Regions from separate parts of the Bradyrhizobium ingae genome, predicted to be linked through region 2. Evidence: predicted binding sites of a transcription regulator. Region 2 holds the regulator's gene; each other region holds the start of a gene.
What was found. Region 2 encodes PhoB, which activates phosphate uptake and scavenging genes when phosphate is short. Its sites were predicted from a motif close to TGTCATNNANCTGTCAT; they were not measured.
Positions count from the first base shown of each region.

Region 1: ACV1FX_RS20215 (DUF47 domain-containing protein) is a predicted target of PhoB. The motif match lies at 3,008-3,024, and genes of this name have one in related genera.
Region 3: ACV1FX_RS08895 (glycerophosphodiester phosphodiesterase family protein) is a predicted target of PhoB. The motif match lies at 2,708-2,724, and genes of this name have one in related genera.
Region 4: ACV1FX_RS20595 (RNA degradosome polyphosphate kinase) is a predicted target of PhoB. The motif match lies at 3,268-3,284, and genes of this name have one in related genera.

Region 1 covers NZ_JBVUBB010000013.1:58,412-64,128, forward strand. The annotation lists gene ACV1FX_RS20200 (ABC transporter substrate-binding protein) at 1-997, shown strand, start outside; gene ACV1FX_RS20205 (branched-chain amino acid ABC transporter permease) at 1,071-1,940, shown strand; gene ACV1FX_RS20210 (branched-chain amino acid ABC transporter permease) at 1,942-2,910, shown strand; gene ACV1FX_RS20215 (DUF47 domain-containing protein) at 3,066-3,710, shown strand; gene ACV1FX_RS20220 (anion permease) at 3,811-4,815, shown strand; gene ACV1FX_RS20225 (peptide chain release factor 3) at 4,916-5,717, shown strand, end outside.
Region 2 covers NZ_JBVUBB010000015.1:103,089-108,805, forward strand. The annotation lists gene ACV1FX_RS21980 (acetylornithine transaminase) at 1-914, opposite strand, end outside; gene ACV1FX_RS21985 (GcrA family cell cycle regulator) at 1,372-1,884, shown strand; gene phoB (phosphate regulon transcriptional regulator PhoB) at 1,968-2,675, opposite strand; gene phoU (phosphate signaling complex protein PhoU) at 2,690-3,406, opposite strand; gene pstB (phosphate ABC transporter ATP-binding protein PstB) at 3,418-4,236, opposite strand; gene pstA (phosphate ABC transporter permease PstA) at 4,233-5,078, opposite strand; gene pstC (phosphate ABC transporter permease subunit PstC) at 5,080-5,717, opposite strand, start outside.
Region 3 covers NZ_JBVUBB010000004.1:356,320-362,036, reverse strand. The annotation lists gene ACV1FX_RS08905 (helix-turn-helix domain-containing protein) at 1-871, shown strand, start outside; gene adh (aldehyde dehydrogenase) at 1,157-2,674, shown strand; gene ACV1FX_RS08895 (glycerophosphodiester phosphodiesterase family protein) at 2,814-4,214, shown strand; gene pdhA (pyruvate dehydrogenase (acetyl-transferring) E1 component subunit alpha) at 4,383-5,405, shown strand; gene ACV1FX_RS08885 (pyruvate dehydrogenase complex E1 component subunit beta) at 5,435-5,717, shown strand, end outside.
Region 4 covers NZ_JBVUBB010000013.1:138,936-144,652, forward strand. The annotation lists gene ppx (exopolyphosphatase) at 1-988, opposite strand, end outside; gene ACV1FX_RS20595 (RNA degradosome polyphosphate kinase) at 1,004-3,193, opposite strand; gene ACV1FX_RS20600 (P-loop NTPase family protein) at 3,351-4,028, opposite strand; gene ACV1FX_RS20605 (CDP-alcohol phosphatidyltransferase family protein) at 4,120-4,662, opposite strand; gene purM (phosphoribosylformylglycinamidine cyclo-ligase) at 4,816-5,717, shown strand, end outside.

The DNA.
Region 1 (5,717 bases), on a different contig from region 2:
TCATCAGAACAAGCCCGACATCGGCACCGCGATCGCGCGGCAATGGTTCGACGTCGACAAGGTCGACGTCATCGTCGACGTGCCGAATTCCGGCGTCGCGCTTGCCGTCAACAACGTGATCAAGGAGAAGAACGGCGTCTACATCAATTCGGGCGCCGCGACCTCCGATCTCACCAACGCGCAGTGCTCGCCCAACACCGTGCACTGGACCTACGACACCTACATGCTCGCCCACACCACGGGCCAGGCGTTGGTGAAGGCCGGTGGCGACACCTGGTTCTTCCTGACCGCCGACTACGCCTTCGGCGCGGCGCTCGAGCGCGACACCACGGCGGTGGTGCTGGCCAATGGCGGCAAGGTCGTCGGCGGCGTCAAGCATCCGCTCAACACGCCGGACTTCTCCTCCTTCCTGCTCCAGGCGCAATCGTCCAAGGCCAAGGTCATCGGCCTTGCCAATGCCGGCGGCGACACCACCAACACGATCAAGCAGGCGGCCGAGTTCGGCATCACCAAGGGCGGCCAGAAGCTCGCCGCGCTTCTTCTGTTTCTCACCGACGTCAAGGCGATCGGCCTCGAGACCGCGCAGGGCCTCAACTTCACCGAGACCTTCTACTGGGACATGAACGACCAGACCCGCGCCTTCTCGAAGCGCTTCGCGGCGAAGATGAAGAACGGCGCACCGCCGACCATGGTGCAGGCCGGCGTCTATTCGGGCCTGCGTCATTACTTCAAGGCGCTGGAAGCGCTCGGCGGCAATCCGCATGACGGCGTCAAGGTTGTCGACAAGATGAAGTCGATGCCGACCGAGGATGATCTGTTCGGCAAGGGCGAGATCCAGCCGAACGGCCGCACCATCCACGACGCCTATCTGTTCGAGGTGAAGAAGCCTTCCGAATCCAAGGCACCCTGGGACTTCTACAAGCTCGTCGGTACGGTGCCGGGCGATCAGGCCTTCACCCCGCTGTCCGAAAGCAAGTGCGCGCTGTTGAAGAAGTAAGAAGCAATAGCGGTTCGCCGGCCAATGCCGGCGAACCACAAGAGGAACGCTGAAGGGACCGGGTGCGGGATCGATGCAGGCTCTCTATGCACAGCTACTGGTGGGACTGATCAACGGCTCGTTCTACGCGCTGCTCAGTCTTGGGCTTGCCGTGATCTTCGGCATGCTGAACATCATCAATTTCGCCCATGGCGCGCTTTACATGATGGGCGCGTTCGTCGCGTATTTCCTGCTGAACAACGACTACCTCAGTATCGGCTACTGGCCGGCATTGATTATCGCGCCGATCGTGGTCGGGATCTTCGGCATGATCCTGGAGCGGACCATGCTGCAATGGCTGACCGGGCTCGATCATCTCTATGGCCTGCTGTTGACGTTCGGTCTGGCCCTGATCATCCAGGGCGTGTTCCAGAATTATTTCGGCTCGTCGGGCCTGCCCTATGCCATTCCCGATCAGCTCAAGGGCGGCATGAATCTCGGCTTCATGTTCCTGCCGGTGTACCGGGGCTGGGTGGTCGTCTTCTCGCTGGTGGTGTGCCTTGCGACCTGGTTCCTGATCGAGAAGACCCGGCTCGGCGCCTATTTGCGCGCCGCGACCGAAAACCCGACGCTGGTACGCGCCTTCGGCATCAACGTGCCGCGCATGATCACGCTGACCTACGGTCTTGGCGTCGGCCTTGCCGCGCTCGCCGGCGTGCTCTCTGCGCCGATCAACCAGGTGCGGCCGCTGATGGGCGCCGACCTCATCATCGTGGTGTTCGCGGTGGTGGTGATCGGCGGCATGGGATCGATCATGGGCTCGATCATCACCGGCTTCGCGCTCGGGGTGATCGAAGGTCTGACCAAGTATTTTTACCCCGAGGCCTCCAACACCGTCGTGTTCGTGCTGATGGTGCTGGTGCTGCTCGTGAAGCCGACGGGACTGACGGGAAGGGCGGCCTGATATGACAGCCTTGACTGACGACACCCTGCCGGTGACCGCACGCGCGATGCGTGACGAGATGATCGTGTTCGTGTTCATGGCGCTGGCGCTGGCCGCCGTGCCGTTCACCGGCATCTATCCTTTCTTCGTGATGCAGGCGCTGTGCTTCGCGCTGCTCGCCTGCGCCTTCAACCTGCTGATCGGCTATGGCGGTCTGTTGTCGTTCGGCCACGCGATGTTCCTCGGCACCGCCGGCTATTGCAGCGCGCATGCGCTGAAGGTGTGGGCGCTGCCGCCGGAACTCGGTATTCTCGCCGGCGTCGCAGCGGCCTTCGTGCTCTCGATCGTGACCGGCTACATCTCGATCCGCCGCCAGGGCATCTACTTCTCGATGATCACGCTGGCGCTCTCCCAGCTCCTCTATTTCATTTACCTGCAGGCGCCATTCACGCATGGCGAAGACGGCATTCAGGGCATTCCGCAGGGCCATCTGTTCGGGATCTTCGATCTCTCCAAGCCGACGGTGCTGTACTACGTGGTGCTGGTCGGTTTCCTCGCCGGCTTCCTGCTGATCTACCGCATCATCAACTCGCCATTCGGCGAGGTCTTGAAGTCGATCCGCGAGAACGAGCAGCGCGCGATCTCGCTGGGCTACCGCACCGATCAGTACAAGCTGCTGGCCTTCATCCTCTCGGGCACGCTGGCGGGCTTTGCGGGCTCGCTGAAGGTGTTCGTGGCGCAGAACGCCTCGCTGACGGACGTGCACTGGTCGATGTCCGGTGAGGTCGTGCTGATGACGCTGGTCGGCGGTCTCGGTACCATTTTCGGACCCGTGGTGGGCGCCTTCGTGATCATCGCCATGCAGCAGTACCTGGCGAGCTATGGTCAGTGGGTGACGGTGATTCAGGGCGCAATCTTCGTGATCTGCGTGCTCACCTTCCGCCGCGGCATGGTCGGAGAAATCGCGCATTACTTCCGGAGATCTCTGTAAGTCTTTGATACAAAGATTGTTTCTCCGGCTTTTGAAAGTGGTGGATGAACTGCTTCGGGCGGCGTGACGTGGCACGCGCGCGGCCCGAAAATGGTCTATGACAGTTGGGTGACAGTCCCTCCGACCGGCCCAATCTCAACCCGGCAGTTATTCCCATGATGCGTTGGTTTCGCGCTTTCCTCCCCAAGGAGGAACGGTTCTTCGATCTGTTCGACCGCCATGCCCAGACCGTGATCCAGGGTTCGATCGCGCTCCAGGGCATGCTGAACGGCGGCGAGGAGACGCCGGTCTATTGCCAGCGCGTCAACCAGTTCGAGAACGATGCCGACAACATCACGCGTGAGGTGCTGACCGCGGTGCGCCGCACCTTCATCACGCCGTTCGACCGCGGCGACATCAAGAACCTGATCACCTCGATGGACGATGCCATCGACCAGATGCAGCAGACCGCCAAGGCGGTGATGCTGTTCGAGGTCCGCGCCTTCGAGCCGCCGATGCGCGAGATCGGAGGGCTTCTGATCGAATGCGCCAATTTGGTCGGCCGCGCCCTGCCGCTGCTTCAGGAGATCGGCAAGAACGTCGCCATGCTGACCGCGATCACGGAAGAGCTGACCAAGCTGGAAGGGCGGGTCGACGATCTCCATGACATCGGGCTCAAGGAACTGTTCCTGAAGCACCGTGACGGCAACGCGATGGATTTCATCGTGGGCGTCGAGATCTACGACCATCTCGAGAAAGTGGCAGACCGTTTCGACGACGTCGCCAACGAGATCAACAGCATCGTCATCGAGCAGGTCTAGCGCATGATCCGGAGAAGTGTGCTGCGGTTTTCGCCCGCGACAAACGCGGCACGCGTTTGCGCGGGGATCATGCGCAAACTTTAGAGCAGGGGCTGCTGCCGTGGATGCCGTGTTGGGTCTTCCCGTCCTGGTCGGATTGATCGCGGTCGCGCTGCTGTTCGACTTCCTGAACGGCCTGCACGACGCCGCCAATTCGATCGCCACCATCGTCTCGACCCGCGTGCTGCGGCCGCAATTCGCGGTGTTCTGGGCCGCGTTCTTCAATTTCGTCGCCTTCCTGGTGTTCGGCCTGCACGTCGCCCAGACCATCGGCACGGGGATCATCGATCCCTCGATCGTCGATGCCCAGGTGATCTTCGCGGCTCTTGTCGGCGCGATCGTCTGGAACATCGTCACGTGGGCGCTCGGCATTCCGTCGTCGTCGTCGCACGCGCTGATCGGCGGCCTCGTCGGTGGCGGCATGGCCAAGGCCGGGATTTCGGCCGCGGTCTGGAGCGGGCTGACGAAGACCGTGCTCGCGATCGTGCTCTCGCCGCTGGTCGGCTTCCTGCTCGCGATGATGCTGGTTGCGATCGTCTCCTGGGCCTCGGTGCGCTCGACGCCGTTTGCCGTCGACCGCGCCTTCCGCATCCTGCAATTCGCCTCCGCCTCGCTTTATTCCCTCGGCCATGGCGGCAACGATGCGCAGAAGACGATGGGCATCATCGCCGTCCTGCTCTTTTCGCAGGGCCAACTGGGCGGGGAATTTTACGTACCGTTCTGGGTGGTGTTGTCCTGCCAGGCGGCGATGGCGATGGGCACCCTGATGGGCGGCTGGCGGATCGTGCGCACCATGGGCCTGCGCATCACCAAGCTGACGCCGATGCAGGGTTTCTGTGCCGAAACCGGCGGTGCCGCAACCCTGTTCATGGCGACCTTCCTCGGCGTTCCCGTCTCGACCACCCACACCATCACCGGCGCGATCGTCGGTGTCGGCGCCGCCCGCCGCGTTTCGGCGGTGCGCTGGAACGTGGCGAGCTCGATCGTCTACGCCTGGGTGATCACGATACCGGCGTCCGCGATCGTCGCGGGACTCTCCTGGTGGGCGGTGCAGCTTTTGCGCTGATCCGGGGTCCTCACGGGTAGAGCTTCGGCGCCGGAATCCCCATATCGGAGGCGTCATTGGCCCTTGATATCACCGGTTTTCCCTGCCAAACGCTCCCGCCATGTCCGACACGACCCTTGCAACCGAATCGCCGGCCCGTTCCCCGCTTGCCGCTGAAGTGGCGCGGCGACGGACCTTTGCGATCATCTCCCATCCGGACGCCGGCAAGACCACGCTGACCGAAAAGCTCCTGCTGTTTGGCGGCGCCATCAACCTTGCCGGCCAGGTCAAGGCCAAGGGCGAGCGGCGCAACACGCGCTCGGACTGGATGAAGATCGAGCGCGAGCGCGGCATTTCCGTCGTCACCTCGGTCATGACCTTCGAGTTCGAGGGCTTGGTATTCAACCTCCTGGATACGCCCGGCCACGAGGACTTTTCGGAAGACACCTATCGCACGCTGACGGCGGTCGACTCCGCCGTGATGGTGATCGACGCCGCGAAAGGCATCGAAGCGCGCACGCGAAAGCTGTTCGAGGTCTGTCGCCTCCGCGACATCCCGATCATTACCTTCATCAACAAGATGGACCGCGAGAGCCGCGACGTTTTCGAGCTCCTGGACGAGATCGAGAAGACACTCGCGCTCGACACGACGCCGATGACCTGGCCGGTCGGTCGCGGCCGCGACTTCCTCGGTACCTATGACGTCGTCAATGGCGGCGTGCGTCTGCTCGAAGGCGGCGGAGCCAAGACCGGCGCCGCCCAGCAGATCGAGATCGCGGAACTGGCCAAGCTCAACGCCAATCTCGATGTCGCCGCGGTGAAGGACGAGCTTGAGCTCGTCACCGAGGCTTCCAAGCCGTTCGAGCTCGGGGCATTCCGCGAGGGCCATCTGACGCCGGTCTATTTCGGCAGCGCGCTGCGCA
Region 2 (5,717 bases):
TTCTGCACGTGATCGAAGAAGCCGGGCTTGAGCATGACGTCGAGCACGGCGTTCGCTGCCGATACGGCGAGCGGATTGCCGCCGAAGGTCGAGCCGTGCGAACCGGGCGTCATGCCGGAAGCAGCCTCGGCCGTCGCAAGGCAGGCGCCGATCGGAAAGCCGCCGCCGAGTGCCTTCGCAAGCGACATCACGTCCGGGGTCACGCCGAGGCGGCGATGCGCAAAGAGATCGCCGGTGCGGCCCATTCCGGTCTGCACCTCGTCGAACGCGAGCAACAAGCCATGTTCGTCGCAGAGCTGGCGCAGCGCGCGATAGAAGGCAGGAGGCGCCGAGCGCACGCCGCCCTCGCCCTGGATCGGCTCGATCAGGATGCCCGCGGTCTGTGGGCCGATCGCCTTCTTGACGGCTTCCAGATCGCCATGCGGCACCTGGTCGAACCCGTCCATCGGCGGACCAAAGCCTTCGAGATATTTCGCGGACCCCGTGGCGGCGAGCGTTGCCAGCGTGCGGCCGTGGAAGGCGCCCTCGAAGGTGATCATGCGGTAGCGCTCGGGATGGCCCTTGGTGGCGTGATAGCGGCGCACCACCTTGATCACGCATTCCATCGCCTCGGCGCCGGAATTGCAGAAGAACACGAAGTCCGCAAAGCTCTCGTTGCAGAGCCGGATGGCGAGCTTCTCGCCATCCGGGCTCTGAAACAGGTTCGACATGTGCCAGAGCTTCGTGGCCTGCTCCTGCAGAGCCTTGACCAGGGCGGGGTGCGCATGGCCCAGCGCATTCACAGCGACACCCGATGTAAAATCGAGATAGCGCTCCCCGTTTGTCGCGACCAGCCAGCAGCCTTCGCCGCGCTCGAAGCCGAGCTCGGCCCTGGCGAAAACGGGAAGCAGATGCGTCGCGGCGCTCTTGTTCATGGCGGTCACTTGGATGTTGAGGCCGGCTCACGAGACTGCCTTGCGCAGCGCATCATTGACCTGCCCGGAAAACGAAACGTGCCGCCTTTTAAGGGCGGCACGTGTCACTATTTTATGCCTGGAAAAACCGCTGTCAATGCCGCCAGAAGGCCCTGCAAGGCACGCGATCCGTAGTCTTGCGGTGGCGATTTTAAGTTCTTTTAGCGACGGAACATGTGGACGCGGAGCCGCAGACTCTTGCGCGGGAGTCACGCCATATTGTAGCGTTTCCCCCGTCAGATACGACATCTCGTGCAGCAGTTCTGATCCTCTGAGTCCTCTTGTACCGGCGTAACGTTCAGGTGCGTTTTTCGCGCCCGGCGAGCCTTAAGGGATTCTGATGGCACGGGTTTTTCGAAGCTTAGACATCGCCACGCGGCCCCAAGGATTGAGGGTGCGCGGCGAGGGGAAGGGTGCAATGACGGTTTTGACCTGGTCCGACGATCGCGTCGAGCAATTGAAAAAGCTCTGGGAAGCCGGGCTTTCGGCCAGCCAGATCGCTGCCGAGCTCGGGAACGTGACGCGCAACGCCGTAATCGGCAAGGTGCACCGGCTGGGCCTGTCCGGCCGCGCCAAGAGCCCGTCCTCGGCGGCTCCCCGGCCGCGCAAGGCGCGCCCCGCACAGCACATGATGCGGGTGAGCCGCCCGATCTCCCGCGGCAACACCGCCCTCGCCCAGGCCTTCGAGGTCGAGGTCGAGCCCGATCCGATCACCTACGACAACGTCGTTCCGATGAGCCAGCGCCTGTCGCTGCTCGAGCTCAACGAGGCGACCTGCCACTGGCCGGTCGGCGATCCCTCGAGCCCGGATTTCTTCTTCTGCGGCGGCAAATCGCTCTCGGGCCTGCCCTATTGCGCGCAGCATTCGCGCGTTGCCTACCAGCCGGCCGCCGACCGCCGCCGCGCACCGGCCAAGCCGGGCACGCGCTGAGCTCAGCCACAAACGACAACGTCCCGGCGCAAGGCCGGGACGCCTGGTCGAGGAATGTCAGCGCGCTATCCGGCGCGTTTTTTTTACGTCTGTTCCGCCTTCGCAAACCGATCATCCAGCGCGTAGCCGGCGCCGCGGACGGTGCGGATCGGGTCCTGCTCGCGGCCGAGATTGAGCAGCTTGCGCAGGCGCCCGATGTGGACGTCGACGGTGCGCTCGTCGATATAGATGTCGCGGCCCCAGACACTGTCGAGCAGCTGCTCGCGCGAGAACACGCGGCCGGGATGCTCCAGGAAGAACTCCAGGAGGCGATATTCGGTCGGACCGAGGTCGATCGGCCGCCCGGAGCGCGCGACGCGGCGCTTCTCGCGGTCGAGCTCGATGTCGCCATAGGCGAGGATGGACGCAAGCCGCTCTGGGCTCGCACGCCGCAAAAGGCCTTTCACGCGTGCCAAGAGCTCCGGCACCGAGAACGGCTTGACGATGTAGTCGTCCGCACCGGTCGCAAGTCCCCTCACCCGCTCGCTCTCTTCGCCGCGTGCGGTAAGCATGATGATCGGGAGCTGCTTGGTGTCGGGACGGGTGCGCAGGCGGCGGCACAGCTCGATGCCGGACAACCCCGGCAGCATCCAGTCGAGCACGATCAGGTCCGGAATGTGCTCCTTGAGGCGGGTGTCGGCGTCGTCGCCGCGCATCACCGTCTCGACATCGTAGCCGTCGCCTTCGAGGTTGTAGCGCAACAGCTCGGTCAGCGCTTCCTCGTCCTCAACAACCAGAATGCGTGCGCCCATGGCGTCGTCGCTCCTTAAGTGTTCGGCACAGTCGTGGCGAAGGTGGTCATGTCGCCCTTCGGACGCTTGTCCGCGATGGCCTGACCTTCGATCATGTAGAAGACGGTTTCGGCGATGTTGGTCGCATGATCGCCGATCCGCTCGATGTTCTTGGCGCAGAACATCAGGTGGATGCAGAACGAGATGTTACGCGGATCCTCCATCATGTAGGTGAGGAGCTCGCGGAACAGCGAGGTGCAGATCGCGTCGACTTCCTCGTCGCCCTTCCACACCATCATCGCCGCCGGCAGGTCATGCGCGGCATAGGCGTCGAGGACCGACTTGACCTGCTGCTGCACGAGGTCGGTCATGTGTTCCAGGCCGCGGAACAGCTTCAGCGGATGGAAATCGGTCTCGAGCGCGGCCACGCGCTTGCCCATGTTCTTGGCGAGATCGCCGATCCGCTCCAGATCGGTCGCGACGCGCATGGCGCCGACGATCTCGCGCAGGTCGACCGCCATCGGCTGGCGGCGCGCGATCGTGAGCACGGCGCGCTCCTCGATCTTCTTCTGCAGCGCGTCGATCTCGGCGTCGGTCGCCACCACGCGCTGGCCGAGCGCGACGTCACGGCGGATCAGCGCATCGACGGAATCGACGATCATGCGCTCGGCAAGGCCGCCCATCTCCGCAACGAGCCGCGTGAGCTCCTGCAGGTCGGTGTCGAAGGCCTTTGCGGTATGTTCAGAAGCCATTTCCTGTCTCCTCAGCCGAAGCGGCCGGTGATGTAGTCTTGGGTACGCCGGTCGCTGGGCGACGTGAAGATCTTGCTGGTCTCGTCGAACTCGATCAACTCGCCGAGATACATGAAGGCGGTCTTGTCGGAGACGCGCGCCGCCTGCTGCATGTTGTGGGTGACGATCGCGATCGTGTAGTTCTCGGCAAGCTCCTGGATCAGTTCCTCAACCTTGGCGGTCGAGATCGGATCGAGCGCCGAGCACGGCTCGTCGAACAGGATCACCTCGGGACGGACCGCCACGGTGCGGGCGATGCAGAGACGCTGCTGCTGGCCGCCGGAGAGCGACAGGCCGGAGGCGTTGAGCTTGTCCTTGACCTCGTTCCACAGCGCGCCGCCGCGCAGCGCCTTCTCGACCCGGTCGTCCATCTCCGACTTGGAGATCTTCTCGTAAAGGCGGATGCCGAAGGCAATGTTCTCGTAGATCGTCATCGGGAACGGCGTCGGCTTCTGGAACACCATGCCGACCCGGGCTCGCAGCAGGTTGAGGTCGAGCTTGGAGTCGAGGATATTGGTCTGGTCGAGCATGAGTTGACCGGTGGCGCGCTGGCCCGGATAGAGGTCATACATCCGGTTGAAGATGCGCAGCAGGGTCGACTTGCCGCAGCCGGACGGGCCGATGAACGCCGTGACGCGGTTGGTGCCGAGCGTCATGTTGATGTTCTTCAGCGCGTGGTGCTCGCCGTAATAGAAATTGAGGTTGCGCACCGTCACCTTGGCCGGAGCCTCGGGCAGTATCGGCGAGGCCTGACGCCCTGTGGAACTTACGGAAACGGACAGATCGCTCATTTTGCAGTCCTCTCGGCGCCTAGAATGCGCGCGCCAATGTTCAGGGCAAGCACGGTCAGGGTGATCAGCAGCGCCCCACTCCAGGCCAGCTGCTTCCAGTAGGCGTAGGGGCTCTGCACGAAATTGTTGATGGTCACCGGCAGGTTCGCCATCGTCTTGTTCAGGCTGAGGCTGAAGAACTGGTTCGAGAGCGCGGTGAAGAGCAGCGGCGCGGTCTCGCCGGCGACGCGGGCAGTCGCCAGCAGCACGCCGGTGATGAGGCCGGAGCGCGCCGCGCGGTAGGCGATCCGCTTGATCACCAGCGAGCGCGGCAGGCCGAGCGCGGAAGCCGCTTCGCGCAGCGCGTTCGGCACCAGCAGCAGCATGTCCTCGGTCGTGCGCAGCACCACCGGGATCACGATGACGGCGAGCGCCAGCGCGCCGGCGATTGCCGAGAAGCCGCGCATCGGCACCACCACCGCGCCATAGATGAACAAGCCGATGATGATCGAGGGCGCAGACAAAAGGATGTCGTTGATGAAGCGGATCACCGAGGTCAGCTTGTCGTTGCGGCCGTATTCGGCGAGATAGGTGCCGGCGAACAGGCCGAGCGGCGCGCCGATGCCGACGCCGATCACGGTCATGATGATCGAGCCGACGATGGCGTTGCGCAGGCCGCCCTCGGTCGAGCCCGGAGGCGGAGTGTCCGCGGCGAAGATCTGAAGGTTCAGACCGGTGAGGCCGTTGTAGAGCAGCGTGATCAGAATCAGCGCGAGCCAGGTGACGCCGAAGGCGGCGGCACCGATGCAGAGACCGCGGATGACGATGTCCTTGCGGCGGCGGCGTGCATAGATCGGGTTCATGTTAGTTCCCCGCCTTCTTTTCCAGCCGCAGCAGCATCAGCCGCGCGCCTGCGAGCACGAAGAACGTCAACACGAACAGAAGCAGGCCGAGCAGGATCAGGCCGGACTGATGCAGGCCGTCGCTCTCGGCGAACTCGGATGCGATCGCCGCCGAGATCGTGGTGCCCGGCGCGAAGATCGAGGACGAGATGCGGAAGGAGTTGCCGATGATGAAGGTCACCGCCATGGTCTCGCCAAGCGCGCGGCCCAGCGCCAGCATGACGCCGCCGATAATGCCGACGCGGGTATAGGGGATCACCACGCTGCGCACGACCTCCCAGGTGGTGCAGCCGACGCCGTAGGCAGCCTCTTTGAGCACCGGCGGCACGGTCTTGAACACGTCGACCGAGATCGAGGTGATGAAGGGCAGCACCATGATCGCGAGGATCAGCGAGGCGTTGAACAGGCTGAGATAGGATGGTGGGCCGGCGAAGATCGCTCCCAGCACCGGAACGCCGTCGAACAGCTTGATCATGAAGGGCTGGAAAGTGTTGGCCAGGAACGGGCCCAGCACGAAGAAGCCCCACATACCGTAGATGATCGAGGGAATGCCGGCGAGCAGTTCGACCGCCATGCCGATCGGGCGGCGCAGCCATTGCG
Region 3 (5,717 bases), on a different contig from region 2:
GTGGTGCCGTTCCTCCCGATTGCATCATCTCGATCCCGGGGGCCGCAGGCCGCCGATCCGTCTTACCGAAGGTGAGCTGCACTGCGCGCGCGAACGCGTCGCACCGCTGCTCTCCGCTGCGCAAGGTGCGATGGACCGGCTGTACCAGGCCGTTGGCGCAGCAGGCTGCTGCGTGCTGCTCGCCGACGGCGAGGGCACTCCGGTCGATCGCCGCGGCACACCGGCCGATGACTCCACCTTTCAATCCTGGGGATTGTGGACCGGCGCGCTCTGGAGCGAGGAGCATGAAGGCACCAACGGCATCGGCACCTGCCTTGTCGAGCAGCGTCCGCTGACCATCGACCGCGACCAGCATTTCTTCACCCGCAACACGCTTCTGAGCTGCACGGCGGTTCCGATCTACGACCACCACGGAATGCTCGCCGGCGTGCTCGACGTCTCCTCCTGCCGTGCCGACCGCACCGACGCCTTTGCCAACCTCATCGCGCTTGCCGCGGGGGAGGCGGCCAAGCGTATCGAGGCCGATCTGTTCCGCAACGCCTTCGCCCACGCCCGCATCGTGCTGACACCGTCTACCGACGGTCATTGCGGCGGCCTCGTCGCGGTGGATAGCGATGATCTCGTGATAGGCGCGACGAGGTCCGCCCGGGTCGGACTTGGGATCGCGCCCGGCCGCCCGTTGCGGCCGGTGCCCGCAGCCGATCTTCTCGGTGGCGATGCGGCGCGCGACCACCTCGCCGGCGGCCAGCGCGCGGTGTTGCAGCGGGCGCTGTTGCGCGCGGACGGCAACGTTTCCGCCGCCGCCAAGGCCCTCGGCGTCAGCCGTGCCACGCTGCACAGGAAGCTCAAGCGTTTCGAGCTGAAGCACTGAGCGCTTGCTCCTCTCCTCAATTCGTCATTGCGAACGCAGTGAAGCAGTCCGGGATCCTTTCGCGAGACTCTGGATTCCTTCGCTGCGCGCGCAATGACGACGCGGGGCAAGGGCGCGTCTCGGGATTGGATCCGTGTGCGTGGCTGCTTCACCTGTCGCAGAACTGCGACAGGTCTGCGCGATCATCGCTTCTACTGGGGCTGACAGAGAACAACTCCCGCGACATCGTCTGCGCAAGTCGTGAACACACGACGATCGTGCAAACCAGCAACATCGGGAGTGAACATGAACAAGGTCGAATTCGTCAACGTCGCACAGGTGCCCTTCGCCGCGAAGTATGACAATTTCATCGGCGGCAAATTCGTCGCCCCACAATCCGGCAAGTATTTCGACAACGCATCGCCCGTGAACGGGCAGGTCGTCTGCAAGATCGCGCGCTCCGACCATCAGGACATCGAGGCAGCGCTCGATGCGGCGCATGCCGCCAAGGATGCGTGGGGACGCACCTCGACCGCCGAACGCGCCGCGATCCTCAACAAGATCGCCGACCGCATGGAAGAAAATCTCGAGCGGCTCGCGGTCGCCGAGACCTGGGACAACGGCAAGCCGATCCGCGAGACCCGGGCCGCCGACCTTCCGCTCGCGATCGATCACTTCCGTTACTTTGCGGGCGTCGTTCGTGCCCAGGAAGGCTCGATCGGCGAGATCGATCACGACACCATCGCCTATCATTTCCATGAACCGCTCGGTGTCGTCGGCCAAATCATCCCCTGGAACTTCCCGCTGCTGATGGCGTGCTGGAAGCTCGCGCCGGCTCTCGCCGCCGGCAATTGCGTGGTGCTCAAGCCCGCCGAGCAAACGCCGGCCTCGATCATGGTGTGGGCCGAGATCGTCGGCGATCTGCTGCCGCCCGGCGTCCTCAACATCGTCAACGGCTTCGGTGTGGAAGCCGGCAAGCCGCTGGCCTCCAGCCCCCGCATCGCCAAGATCGCCTTCACCGGCGAGACCACGACGGGCCGGCTGATCATGCAATATGCCAGCCAGAACCTCATTCCCGTCACGCTCGAGCTCGGCGGCAAGTCGCCGAACATTTTCTTCAAGGATGTCACCGCGGAGGACGACGACTTCTTCGACAAGGCAATCGAAGGCTTCGTGATGTTCGCGCTCAACCAGGGCGAGGTCTGCACCTGTCCGAGCCGTGCGCTGGTCCATGCGGATATCTATGATCGCTTCATGGAGCGGGCGCTCAAGCGCGTTGCCGCCATCAAGCAGGGCGATCCGCGTGTGGCCGACACCATGATCGGTGCCCAGGCCTCCGGCGAGCAGCTGGAGAAAATTCTGTCCTATATCGACATCGGCAAGAATGAAGGCGCGAAGGTCCTGGCCGGCGGCGGCCGCGCCAGCCTCGGCGGCGATCTTTCGGGCGGCTACTACGTCCAGCCGACCGTGTTCCACGGTCACAACAAGATGCGGATCTTCCAGGAGGAGATCTTCGGGCCCGTCGTGTCGGTCACGACCTTCAAGACCGACGAGGAAGCGCTCGCGATCGCCAACGACACGCTCTATGGCCTTGGTGCCGGTGTCTGGAGCCGCGACGCCAACCGCTGCTACCGCTTCGGCCGTGCCATCCAGGCCGGTCGGGTGTGGACCAACTGCTATCACGCATATCCCGCGCATGCGGCGTTCGGCGGTTACAAGCAGTCGGGTGTCGGCCGCGAGACCCACAAGATGATGCTCGATCACTACCAGCAGACCAAGAACCTCCTGGTCAGCTACAGCCCGAAGAAGCTCGGCTTCTTCTGATCGAGAAGAGGCGGCGTCAATGCGGCGCCGCCTCGTCATCCGCCTGTCAGAAAACTGAGACAAGACGAGGGGCCGGGCTCATTGAGCTCGGCCCTTTCGGCATTGGTAGCGATGCCAGGCGAAACACGGAGGCTTGGCCATGAAGAACGGTTGTTCACGACGGAATGTGCATATTGGAGCGATGCTGCTGTTCGGCGCAGCGGCGTTGGCGTTCCTCCCGCCCTCGATGGCCTTCGCACAGGCCGGCTCGGCGCCTGCCGGTGCCAAGCAATTCCTCACCGTTGACGGAAAGCCGCCACTGATCCTCGGGCATCGCGGCCTGCCGGGGCTGGTGCCCGAAGAGACAGAGGCATCGTATGACCTTGCCGCTGCCCTCGGCACCGACGCGCTCGAAGAGGACCTGCACCTTACCAAGGATTGCATATTGGTCGCGCGTCACAACCCCTGGCTGGGCGACAATACCAACGTTGCCGAGGTGGCGAAGACCAATCCTGCGGTTGCGGCCCGCAAACGGACGGTGCCCGGCGTCACCGTCAAAATGAAGTGGCCCCAATCTCCCACCAGCGGGCCTGCTGAATACCTCACCGACCTCACCGATCCGGCCGATCCCAAATCGGTACTGAAATCGCTGATCGTGGATGGCGAAGACCATACCAATGACTGGTCGATCACCGACTTCACGATGGCCGAGCTGAAGGACTGGATCGCCGGCACCACCTATGATGCGGCCAACGAAAGACCAAAGGTCTTCAACGGCAAGTTTCCGATCATCAGTTTCCAGGACATCATCGACATCGCCAAGGCCAAGAGCAAGGAGACGGGGCGCCCCATCGCGGTCTATCCGGAAACCAAGAATCCGACCTGGAACAACGCCCAGGCGATCGCCAATGGCTGCGGTGCGCCCGGCAGCCGTCCGCTCGAGGACGCCTTGATCAAGATCATCAGGGACAACGGCCTCAACGCGAAGGAAGCGCCCATCTTTGTCCAGAGCTTCGAGCCGGGCAGCCTGAAATATATGCGCAGCCACGGTTTGGAAACGCGGCAGGTCCAGCTCATCGATGGCAACGGTATCGACTTCAAGAACGGCAAGGTCCTTCTCGATAACATCACCAACTCCCGTCCGTTCGACTGGACGGTTTCGGGCGACGCGCGCCTGTACGATGCAATGCTGACGCCTGAGGGTCTCGCGGAGATCAAGACCTATGCCGACGGCATTGGTCCGTGGAAGGCTTATATCGTGCCGCTCAAGGTTTCCCCGTGGAAGGACAGCAACGCCGATGGCACCCCCTACAAGGGGTCGACGCCGGAGGCTTCGACGCGGGAAGCAACCAGTCTCGTTGCGGACGCGCACAAGCTCGGCCTGTTCGTGCACGTCTTCACTTTCCGAAACGAGAAGAAGTATCTGGCCGGCGACTATCACGGCGATCCAAGCCTCGAATATCTCAAATTTTTCCGGCTCGGCGTGGATGGGGTCTTTACCGACTTCACGCATACCGGCGTGGGCGCCCGTGCAGCGTATCTGCGAGAGCTGGGCTGGTGAGGCCCGGCCGCGGTGAGCAATTGTTGCCCGATCGGCGCCAAAGATTTTGCAATATTTCGGCCACGTTGCAGTGCGGCATAATGAATGTCGTGCGATGTCACCGCAGTGCTTTCACACGCGATTGAGTTAGGTTAGAGAGGGCTTAGTTTTCTCTGACCCGGAATTCCTATGGCCGCACCCAAGAAAGCCGCCTCGAGCGCAGCACAGGACAAGACCAACGGCGGCTCACCCCCGGAATTCACCAGAGAGCAGGAGCTCAAGGCGCTCCGCGACATGCTCCTGATCCGGCGATTCGAGGAGAAGGCCGGCCAGCTCTACGGCATGGGTGCTATCGGCGGCTTCTGCCACCTCTATATCGGCCAGGAGGCCGTGGTGGTTGGCATGCAGATGGCGCTGAAGGACGGTGACCAGGTCATCACCGGCTATCGTGACCACGGCCATATGCTCGCCACCGGCATGGAAGCCAACGGCGTCATGGCCGAGCTCACCGGACGCCGCGGCGGCTATTCCAAGGGCAAGGGCGGCTCCATGCACATGTTCAGCGTGGAGAAGAAGTTTTACGGTGGCCACGGCATCGTCGGCGCCCAGGTCTCGCTTGGCGCAGGGCTCGCTTTCGCCAACCACTATCGCGGCAACGACAACGTCGCCGTCACCTATTTCGGCGATGGCGCGGCCAACCAGGGCCAGGTCTATGAGAGCTTCAACATGGCGGAGCTCTGGAAGCTGCCGGTGATCTTCGTCATCGAGAACAATCGCTATGCCATGGGCACGTCGGTGTCGCGTGCCTCGGCGCAGCAGGACTTCTCCAAGCGCGGCCTGTCCTTCAACATCCCCGGTTATCAGGTCGACGGCATGGACGTCCGCGCGGTGAAGGCCGCGGCCGACGAGGCAGTCGCCTGGTGTCGTGCCGGCAAGGGCCCGGTCATCCTGGAGATGCAGACCTACCGCTATCGCGGCCACTCGATGTCGGACCCTGCAAAATACCGGACGCGCGAGGAGGTCGAGAAGGTACGCCACGACCAGGACCCGATCGAGCAGGTGCGCAACCGCCTCCTCGCCGCCAAGGTGAGCGAGCAGGACCTCAAGGCGATCGACGCCGAGGTCCGCGACATCGTCAACGCTTCCGCCGACTTTGCCCAGCATGATCCGGAGCCGGATGTGTCCGAGCTCTGGACCGACGTTTACCGCTAAAAGCGCGCAAGCTTTCTTTTGGAGTCGATATGCCAATTCAAGTGCTGATGCCCGCGCTGTCGCCCACGATGGAAAAGGGCAACCTCGCCAAATGGCTGAAAAAAGAGGGTGAGACGATCAAGTCGGGCGACGTGATCGCCGAGATCGAGACCGACAAGGCGACCATGGAGGTCGAGGCGACCGATGAGGGGACGCTCGGCAAGATCCTGATCCCCGAAGGCACGGCGGATGTCGCCGTGAATACGCCGATCGCGACGATCCTTGCCGACGGCGAGAGCGCAGCCGATCTCGCGAAGGCGCCCGCGCCTGCCA
Region 4 (5,717 bases), on a different contig from region 2:
CATGGCGCGCTGAGCGTGACATGAGCTGGTTCAGTTCTTCCGCAGCGCAGACCAATCCGTCCTTGGCGCGCTCGGCTTCCGACAGCTTCTCGTGCAGCAGGCCTTCGCGCACGCCGAAGGTCGAGAACACGATCGTCTTCGGCCGTGCGACCCGGATGATGTGCTCGAGCACCAGCGCGGCATAGGTGAGGAGAGGCCGCCGCGCGTCGGCGACCACTTCGATGTCGGCAAGCAGGTTGGACGCAGCTAGGCGTCGCAGGCGTCGTGCGAAATCCAGCGCATCCGCGGCCGGTATCGAGTAGCCGTGCATCACCTGCAGCGGATAGCCGCTCTGGATGATGTGGATGCGCGCGAGTGCGCGCCACGTGCCGCCGACCGCATAGAAGGTGCGGCCACGTCCGGCCTTGAGCTGTTCCACGGCATCGAGCTCTTCCTGCACGATGCGGTCGGCGCGCTTCAACGATTTATGCGAGAGATCCTGCAGGGCGAGCCCGCCAAGCGGCAGCGTCACGCCGCTGCGCACGCTATTGCGGTGGACCTCGACGAGCTCCAGCGAGCCGCCCCCGAGATCGCCGACGATGCCGTCGGGGTGATGGATTCCGGAGACGACGCCGAGCGCCGAGAGGCGCGCTTCGCGCGGGCCTGAGAGGATCTCGATCTTGACCGCGCAGATGCGCTCGGCCTTGGCGATGAAGTCGGGGCCGTTGGAGGCGTCGCGGCACGCGGCGGTCGCGATCGCAAAGACGCGGCCGACCTGCATCACGCGACAGAGCGCCCGAAATCGCTTCAGCGAAGTCAGCGCCTTGTCGACCGCGTCGGGCGCGAGTAGGCCCGTGCTCTGCACCTCGCGGCCGAGGCCGCAGAGCGTCTTCTCGTTGAAGATCGGAATGAGGCTGCGCGCCAGCGCCTCGTAGACGACGAGACGAACCGAGTTGGAACCGATGTCGATCACCGCGACGCTTGCGCCACGTTTGCGCGGCCGTGTCACGGCAACAATCCCCGATCAGGACTGATGACGTTCGTTCCGGCGCGTGAGACGCCGCGGCGAGGATTCCTTGAGCGACTTTCCACGGCCAGACAGACTCGGATTTGTCATGAAGTAGTTGTGCACGTTGAAAGGCTCCTCGCCCTTCGCGGCCTTCATACGCGTTGACGATCCATCGGGCAACAATTGCCAGCTCTGCTCATTGTCCTTCAGGTTGGCGACCATGATCTGCTCGAGAACCTGCTGATGTACCGTCGGATTTTGCAGCGGGCACAGCACTTCGACACGGCGGTCGAGATTGCGCGGCATCATGTCGGCCGACGAGATATACACAGCCGCTTTCGCGCTCGGCAGGCCCTGGCCCATGCCGAAACAGTAGATTCGGCCGTGCTCGAGGAAGCGCCCGATGATCGACTTGACGCGGATATTCTCCGACAGGCCGGGGATGCCCGGCCGCAGGCAGCAGATACCGCGCACCACAAGCTCGACCTGGACGCCGGCTTGAGAGGCCTCATAGAGCGCGTCGATGATGTCAGGATCGACGAGGGCATTCATCTTCATCCAGACCGCGCCGGGCTTGCCGTGCCGTGCATGCGCGGTCTCGCCCTGGATGTGCTCGATGATGCGTTTGCGCAGCGTCAGCGGCGATACCGCCATCTTGTCGAGATCGCTCGGCGCCGCGTAGCCGGTGATGAAGTTGAACACGCGCGCTGCGTCGCGGCCGATGGTCGGGTCGGAGGTGAAGTAGGAAAGATCGGTGTAGATGCGCGCGGTTACCGGATGGTAGTTGCCGGTGCCGGTGTGAACATAGGTGGTGAGGCTGCCGCCCTCGCGGCGGACGACCATCGAGAGTTTCGCGTGCGTCTTCAACTCGAGGAAGCCGTAGACGACCTGTACGCCGGCGCGTTCGAGGTCGCGTGCCCAGCGGATATTGGCTTCCTCGTCGAAGCGCGCCTTCAGCTCGACCAGCGCGGTGACGGACTTGCCGGCCTCTGCCGCCTCGGCCAATGCACGCACGATCGGCGAGTTGTTGGAGGTGCGGTACAGCGTCTGCTTGATCGCAACGACGTCGGGGTCGCGCGTCGCTTGCTGGAGGAACTGCACGACGACATCGAAGGATTCGTAGGGATGATGGACGATGAGGTCCTTCTGCCGGATCGCTGCAAAGATGTCGCCGCCATGCTCGCGCACGCGCTCGGGATGACGGGGCACATAAGGGGTAAATTCGAGGTCGGGGCGATCGAGGCGGGTGAGTTGCGACAGCTCGTTCATGGCGAGCACGCCGTCGACCAGGAACACTTCGTCATCGGCCGCAGAGAGCGCGTGCTGCACGAAGTTGCGTAACTGTTCGGGCGTCTTGGCGTCGACCTCGAGCCGGATCACCGATCCGCGGCGGCGCCGCTTCAGCGCCGTCTCGAACACGCGCACGAGGTCTTCGGCCTCTTCCTCGATCTCCATTTCGGAGTCGCGGATGATGCGGAAGGCGCCCTGGCCATGCACGGTGTAGCCGGGGAACAGACGGTTGATGAAGAGTGCGGTGGCCTGCTCGAGAGGGATCAGCCGCGTCACGCCCTCGGCGGGCAGCTTGATGAAGCGGTCGATCTTGCCGGGCATGCGGATCAGCGCGTTCATCTGCTTGCCGTCGGCATCGCGCGTGAGCTGGAGCGCGATGGTGAAGCCGAGGCTTGGGATGAACGGGAAGGGGTGGGCCGGATCGATCGCCAGCGGTGTGAGCAGGGGGAAGACGTTGTGGAGAAAATAGTCCTCGAGCCACGAACGCTCGGCCTTGGTGACGTCCTTGCCGTCGACCAGCATGATGCCGACATCGGCGAGCGTGCCGCGCAGGTCGCGCCAGATCGCCTGCTGGTCGGACGCAAGCTGGGAGACGGTGCGGTTGATCAGGGCGAGCTGTTCGGACGGGGTCAAACCGTCGGGGCTGCGCTCGGGGATGCCCTCGCGGACCTGCGCCTTGATGCCGGCGACGCGGACCATGAAGAACTCATCAAGGTTATTCGCGGAAATCGACAGGAATCTCACCCGCTCCAGCACTGGGTGGCGGGAATTGACCGATTCCTCCAGGACCCGGCGGTTGAAATGCAGCCAGGAAAGCTCGCGATTGATGAATCGCTCAGGGCTTGTGGCGATCGCCGGCTGGCCCGCCGCTTCCTGTTCTTTTTCTTTGATATCAATATCTTGCGCGGAGTCCATGAGAAGTCGATCCATCTTATCTCGCCTTACTTTGCGACTTACGCGCAAAACCGGCGGGAGCATGTGTTAATGCGATGACGTTTCGATGACATTGATGTTCCGCCGCAGCGCCGCGTCAAGCGGTCAGGGGGACGGCCATGCAGGGGCGCTGGAAACGTCAGGCGTCGCGAAGCAGCTCGGCGGCCAGTGCACGCGTCACGGGCCGGCCGAGCCGCAGGGCTTCGCTGTCGAGCAGCTCCACAGCCCGCCGCGCGGCGGCGGAGGAGCGCTCCAGACGGGTCGCGAGGTAGCTGACCACGTTCTCATCGACGCTCAGTTGGCGGTCGGCGCAGAACTTGACGATCAGGCCGCGGAAAAGCTGATCGTCCGGAGGCAGCAGCGACACCACCGGTACGGCGCGGAGGCGCGAGCGAAGGTCGCGCAGCTCGATGTCCAGCGCCGCCGGCATCTCGCGGCCCGTGAGCAGGACGTAGGCTCCGTCCTCGCGCGCGAGATTCAGTAGATGGAAGAGCGCGCGCTCGTCGAGGTCCTTCGATTTCAGGTCCTCAACGACCAATGCGCCCGTGGCGAGCGCCCCAGGCACGGCAGCCGCAGTCAATGCATTCGCGGTGGTGGAGCGGGCGCCGGACTCTTCGGCCCAGATGGCGGCGAGGTGGCTCTTGCCGGAACCTTCGGGCCCGGCCAGCCACATGATCCGGTTGGGCCATTCGGGCCAGCCGTTGATCAGGGCGAGACCGGCCGCGTTGGCCGGGCCTTCGAGAAAATTGTCCCGGCTCAGGCTTTCCGCGTGCGGAAGCGAAAATGCCAGCTGTCGGGGTTGAACGCGGCCTGCCACGCTTGCTTTGCTCCTTACCGGCGCGCCGGCTTCGTTTGAAGAGATTCGACGTATCGAGCGGGAGTTGGCCTTTTGCGGGGCCGCATCCAGCTCATTTGGCCTCGATCGTGCTCATGTGCCGCAGCCACTCGACGAGATAGAGCGACACGGACGAGAGCGTGAAGACCGTGACGAGGCCCATCAGGATTATATCATAGGGGCCGGGCTTGAACCCGAAGGCGAGGGAGGCCAGCACCAATGCCGCGTAGGCCACCTGGGCTGCGGTGTTGAGCTTCGACACCTTCGACGGCTTCATTTCAACCGGCTTGTCGAATAGCCAGGAGACGATCACGGCCGCGACGATCATGATGTCGCGGGAGACCACCAGGATCACAATCCAGCGCGGGATGTCGCCCCAGATGCCGAGCGCCAGATAGATGGAGACCAGCAGCGCCTTGTCGGCGAGCGGATCGAGCAGGGCACCGAGCTCGCTTCTCATGTTGAAGCGCTTGGCCAGGAAGCCGTCGACAGCATCGCTGATGCCGGCGATCAGGAAGACGGCGAATGCCACCTCCATTTGGCTCGACACGATCGCCCAGACGATGATCGGGACCAGCATGATGCGGCCCAGGGTAATGATGTTCGGAATACTCACGCGGCGCTTCCCGGCACCCGGTCTGACCTCGAATCCGGTCCTTTGGAGGCCGAACCGGTTGATATCTACATAGTATAGCCTCAGGCCCCTTGCGAGCCATTGCGCAGCCCTCGAATTCGACGTAACCAGCCGCAAATCCACTGGAAATCCGGCATGACCGACCGCAAAAACGGCCTTACCTACGCCGATTCAGGCGTCGACATCGATGCGGGCAATCGCCTGGTCGACCTGATCAAGCCGATGGTGCGCGCCACCGCGCGTGCCGGCGCCGACGCCGAGATCGGTGGTTTCGGCGGCCTGTTCGACCCCAAGGCAGCCGGGTTCAAGGACCCGGTCCTGGTCGCCGCCACCGACGGCGTCGGCACCAAGGTCAAGATCGCCATCGAGACCGGCCTGCATGGCGGGATCGGTATCGACCTCGTCGCCATGAGCGTCAACGACCTCGTGGTGCAGGGTGCCGAGCCGCTGTTCTTTCTCGACTATTTCGCCTGCGGCAAGCTCGACCCCGAGGCTGCGGCATCGATCGTCGCGGGTGTCGCCGAAGGCTGCCGCGAGTCCGGCTGCGCGTTGATCGGGGGCGAGACCGCCGAGATGCCCGGCCTCTACAAGGACGGCGACTATGATCTAGCCGGGTTTGCAGTCGGCGCCGCGGAGCGCGGGACCTTGCTGCCGCGCAAGGATATCGCCGCGGGCGATGCCGTGATCGGGCTCGCGTCCTCGGGCGTGCATTCCAACGGCTTCTCGCTGGTGCGTAAGATCGTCGAGCAGTCCGGCCTTGGCTTCGAGGCCCAGGCGCCGTTTGCGCCCGTCATGACGCTCGGCGGCGCGCTGCTGGCGCCGACCCGGCTCTATGTCAAATCGTGCCTGCGCGCGATCCGTGAGACCGACGCGGTGAAGGGCCTTGCCCACATCACCGGCGGCGGCTTCACCGACAACATTCCGCGCGTGCTGCCAAAACATCTCGGTGTCGGCATCGACCTTGCGAACCTGCCGGTGCTGCCGGTGTTCAAATGGCTGGCGACGCAAGGCGGCATCGCCGAGCTCGAAATGCTACG